DNA from 2 places in the Marinilactibacillus sp. Marseille-P9653 genome. Region 1 is predicted to be linked to the other one. Evidence: riboswitches for the same ligand, from Rfam matches in the RefSeq annotation. Region 1 holds a riboswitch; the other holds the start of a gene.
What was found. Region 1 has a riboswitch for FMN ahead of ribD (bifunctional diaminohydroxyphosphoribosylaminopyrimidine deaminase/5-amino-6-(5-phosphoribosylamino)uracil reductase RibD). Riboswitches for the same ligand answer to the same signal wherever they lie in the genome.
Positions count from the first base shown of each region.

Region 2: another riboswitch for FMN. It lies ahead of LG377_RS08250 (ECF transporter S component); the one in region 1 lies ahead of ribD (bifunctional diaminohydroxyphosphoribosylaminopyrimidine deaminase/5-amino-6-(5-phosphoribosylamino)uracil reductase RibD).

Region 1 covers NZ_CAKAKH010000001.1:220,721-223,204, reverse strand. The annotation lists gene LG377_RS01165 (riboflavin synthase) at 1-71, opposite strand, end outside; gene ribD (bifunctional diaminohydroxyphosphoribosylaminopyrimidine deaminase/5-amino-6-(5-phosphoribosylamino)uracil reductase RibD) at 86-1,168, opposite strand; FMN riboswitch at 1,397-1,510, opposite strand; gene LG377_RS01155 (MATE family efflux transporter) at 1,982-2,484, opposite strand, start outside.
Region 2 covers NZ_CAKAKH010000001.1:1,679,720-1,682,203, forward strand. The annotation lists gene LG377_RS08245 (helix-turn-helix domain-containing protein) at 1-600, opposite strand, end outside; gene LG377_RS08250 (ECF transporter S component) at 712-1,323, opposite strand; FMN riboswitch at 1,510-1,632, opposite strand; gene LG377_RS08255 (ATP-binding protein) at 1,709-2,484, opposite strand, start outside.

The DNA of each region.
Region 1 (2,484 bases):
ATTCGGCTAGATTTTTGAGACTTTCTGATGTTTGTCACTGTTCCAATTTCTTCAACTATTCCTGTGAACACCTCAATTCCTCCTCTTACAAATATCCTTCTACCAAAATATCTTCTCCTAGTTGGCTTAGCTCATACGTTTTAAGTTCCAAAGCTGCGCTGATTTTCTGAATACCTTTCCCTCCAATAGGCGATAAGGCGTTTTGACCTCCAAATATTTTAGGTGCAATGTACACGGCAACTTTATCTACCACACCAGCTTCAAATGCTGCTGCATGAGTTGAAGCCCCGCCTTCAATTAGTAGACTATCGATACCAGCTTCCACTAAAAGCGTCATTAGTTTTTTGAAGTCGAATGTTCCGTCATCTAACTGCATTAATAAAACCTGCACACCCTTCTGCTTCAGTCGATCTATTTTCTCAGCACAAGCTGACTCGGATGTAACAATAATCGTAGGCGCTAGATCTAAAGTCCGAAGAATATTTGATGACTCTGGTATATTCAAGTTCTTATCTAACACAACCCTTATAGGATTCGACAATCCTTCAATGCGACAGGTTAGTAGCGGATTATCTTTAAGTACTGTTCCAATCCCTATTAATATTGCAGCTACCTTTCCTCTAATTTTATGCGTATGATTTCTAGATTTTTCAGATGAAATCCATTTGGATTCTCCTGATTCAGTAGCAATTTTCCCATCCAACGTCATTGCATACTTCATAATGACAAAGGGTTTTTTAGTTGTAATAAATTTATTGAATACCTCGTTTAACTTTTCACTTTCTTCTCGAAGTACGCCTTCTCTTACTTCAATACCTGCTTCTTGGAGAAGTTGAATGCCTTTACCGGCTACCAATGGATTGGGATCCTTTGCAGCTACGACAACTTTTTTTATCTTGCTTTCAATAATTAAATCCGTACAGGGCGGCGTTTTCCCGAAATGTACGCAAGGTTCAAGTGTGACGTAAATGGTTGCACCTTCCACCGGTTCAGTTGCGTTTTTAATAGCGTTAACTTCAGCGTGCGGTCTCCCGTATTGTTCATGATATCCATGACCTATGACTCTTCCTTCTTTAACAATAACCGCCCCAACGAGCGGATTTGGTGAGGTTTGTCCCCTACCTTTTTCTGCTAACATCAATGCGATTCTCATATAGAATCTGTCCATATAGATTCTCCTTCCATCAAAAAAAGCCCCAAATCTTTATGAGATTCAGGGCTTGGCTTTTGAAATTAATGGTATTCAAATAAACAGACTCCTAGTATACGATTGCTCCTATACAGTAGAGAACGCTAAAAACCCTGGAAAAAAAATTTCCCAGGGCATTCTGAATACAACTAGCTCTTATCCTAAAAGTCAAAAATTACAGACTCTCAGAATATTCACTATATCATTCAATGTCTTCTTTCATCCAGACTATACTGTCGGCTTCGGAATTTAACCGAATCTGCCTTGCGGCTCGTGGGCTTTACCACCGGTAGGGACTTTCACCCTGCCCTGAAGACTATTCACTTTTGTAAGTCTAAGAATAAAGAGTCAAAAATCTTTTGTCAATAATTTTTTTCTTTGTATAAACATCTCCACTTTTAAAAAAGCTAATTATTTATTAATCATTTCCACCATTACAGTCCATAATACGAATGTTTGATGTCTACCAAGTCTTTTTGAATAGATACTTAGAAATGCATTTAAATTCCAAAATTGATATTCAATGATTAGGATCGATTCGTGTATTTAACCTATTTAAGTTTTAGAAAGATTTGTAAATTTCCACATATCATAATAAATTTGAAAATCACTCAATTCTCTACTAAAAGTTACCGATTATATGATAGCTTTTATTATACGCTTATTTTTCTTAATGCGTTTGGTTAACATAACAAGTCTCTAAGAACCGTTACCCTATAAAAATAACCATTAATTTGTTCCATTACAGAACAAACTAGCGGTTATCATTAAGCAAAAAAGTTTATTGCTTTTTTAAATTTCTTTTTGCGGAACCTTTTTTTGCTTAATCCGTTTTTTCGGATTCATTTTGATCATGATACAGCCAATAACTACGGCTTCCGCCACTACATAAGAGGACCATACACCGGTCATCCCGTAAAGATGGCTTAATAATAATACAGCTGGAATAATAATAAACCCACCTCTAAGCAAGGAAAAGAATAATGCTAGCCTTGGTTGATCTGTTGCACTGAAATACGTCGTCAAAATTGTATTGGCTCCTGCGAAGAAAAATCCGATAAAGTATATCAAAAGACCCACAATCGCCATCTCTTTTACGTGGAGATTCTGGTCACTATTAAAAGCAGAAATAATACCGTCTCTAAATATAAAAGTCGAGACATAAATCAGTGTGCTAATAGAGAGTGCTGTGGCTATTGAGAGTGTTAATACGTGTTTCATCTTGTCCAAGTCTTTGAGCCCGTAGCTATCACTTAAAAGCGGCTGTGCTCCTTGTGCGACCCCTGTAAACAACG
Region 2 (2,484 bases), 1.5 Mb from region 1:
AATGATATCATGCCCAGTTAATTTTCCAACAATCATACTTGCTTCCTCTTCTGTAAACATTAAAAGCAAGTCATACAATTCGGTTGCCCACTGGAGAGCTAATTGATCCATTGGTGTTTTCTGCTTACTCAACCATTCTTTAACCGATTCCTGATCAATTGGTTCCTTAATGGAAGGACTATACTTTTTATTGTCATATCTTTTCTCAGAGAATATTTGAGAAACTAATTGTATTTGTAGATAAAACGAATTTCTAAGTGTGGCATTTTCAAGAGAACGAATAGCTTCTGGATACTTTTTATTTTCAAAATACTGAGTCAATGCTTTGTAGCCAAGCGAAGTTAAAAGGTAACCATCTTCCTCACTACCTTGAAGTAAATTTTTAGAAGAAAGCGTCTGTAGATAATGTTCTAGATGTTCTTTTTTTAATTCTTTGAATAGTCCAAAAGCAGGAAACAGCTGCTCATTTTCAACTTTGTATAATATTGAAGGTGTTCTTCTTCCATGAAACACATGAATTAGCTGAGAGCTTTTCGATGGATAATGATTATTAAAAAAGGATAATAAAAAATACAAAAAGTATCGATTTTGAGTAGCCATAGTTCACCTCTTCTTCTTTTCAGAATACACGTTCAAATCCATTTTTTCAATATAAAAAAGGCGGTCATATAGACCCGCCTTTTAGAATAACTATTCGCTAGTTGATAAAGCTTAATTCTCATTTTCTAAAACATATCGTTTAGACTGTTTTTTATAAAGTCTGGTTCTTGATTTAACTAACCAAGGTTTAAGTTTTTGAAATGCTACGAAAAAGATGATGCCTACAATTGGACCTTTAATTAAATTGAAAGGAACAATTGAGTAGACTAGATACTCTCTAATCGGTCCAACACTGAACCCCATGACAGCCATATAAGCAGGAATTAGGAATACCCAATTCAAAAGAGCCATAACGACACTTAATGATAATGTACTTGCTATAGTAGCTAATACTTTTTCTCTAGTTCGTAAGCCCATTTTCGTGATAATAAAGTATATGGGTAACGTATAAGCTAAAGAAGCGATAAACTGCGCTGAATCACCTATTGGTAAACCCATGTCTCCACCTTTTTGAACGAAAGATAGTAAAGAACGAATAAAGGCAATGGTCATACCTCCTATAGGTCCATACATATACATTCCGAATAATACTGGGAGATCACTAAAATCAATCTTCAGAAAAGATGCTCCGGGTAAAATAGGAAACGAAAACATAGAAATGATCCATGCTAGTGAAGCTAATACTGCGATACCAACTACTTTTTGCGTTTTGTTGCTTGACATTGAAAATCCTCCTAGAAGGATTCATCCTGGTTAGGGTATTGAACTTATTGATGCTTACCTCTATTTTGTTCCGACATTTCGAAGTGAGACTGGTCAGAGAATGCACTCTAGAAATGCAAAAACTCTGTTCAGTTCCACCTCAGGAAATGAACAGAGCTAAATAGACATAATGATTCAGTCAAAAAGCTCCATCTTCTTTATACCAGACTATACTGTCGGTACTGGAATTACACCAGTTCAGCAAAACAATTGTTTCGCTCGTGGACTTTACCACCGGTCGGGATTTACGCCCTGCCCCTGAAGATGAATCATATTATTTTTTTGCTTATTTTTAATAAGCACATTACTATTATACAAAAATGTACAGAATTGTCAACAGCTCCGTTTAAAACGAATCAAAAGTACTCGTAGAATTTTGATCAATAGGTAAATGTATGATGAAGGTTGAACCTTTACCAAGTGTAGATTCTACACTTAAGCGCCCTCCATGTGCTTCAATAATACTCTGCACAACAGATAACCCAATTCCTGTACCTGATGCATTATCTGAATAATTTTTTCTAGATTTGTCTGCTTTAAAGAATCGATCAAAGATATATGGAACATCTTCTTTAGGGATACCCGTTCCTGTATCTCTAACTTCCATAATAACTTCTTCTAGATTTTCATCTTCAAATAACCTCAATGTAACCGTCTTGGCAGATTTATCCGTCATCCCGGTGTGTCTAATTGCATTATTAATTAGATTCACAAAAACTTGGTCCATCTTGTCTTTATCAATAGGTAATTCGATTATTTTTTCTGGAACGTCTAATGCTAATCTTACGTCGACTTCTGAAGCCATTTTATTGAATCTAGAAACGAGTGTACTCAAGTAACGGTTCAAGTTTAGAGAATCTTTTTCAATCTCAATAAATCCAGCTTCCATTCTTGATAAATCAAGCATTTCATTAACCATTCGATTCATCCGTTGCGATTCATCACTGATAATTTGAGCCATTTCTTTCTTCTCATCAATTGTCTCAGCTATATCATCAATAATCGCTTCACTATAACCCTGAACCATCACTAAAGGCGTTCTAAGTTCATGCGAAATATTATTGATAAAGTCAACGCGCATTTTATCTAATCTGTGTTCATGTGTCAGGTCCTTAGTGGACA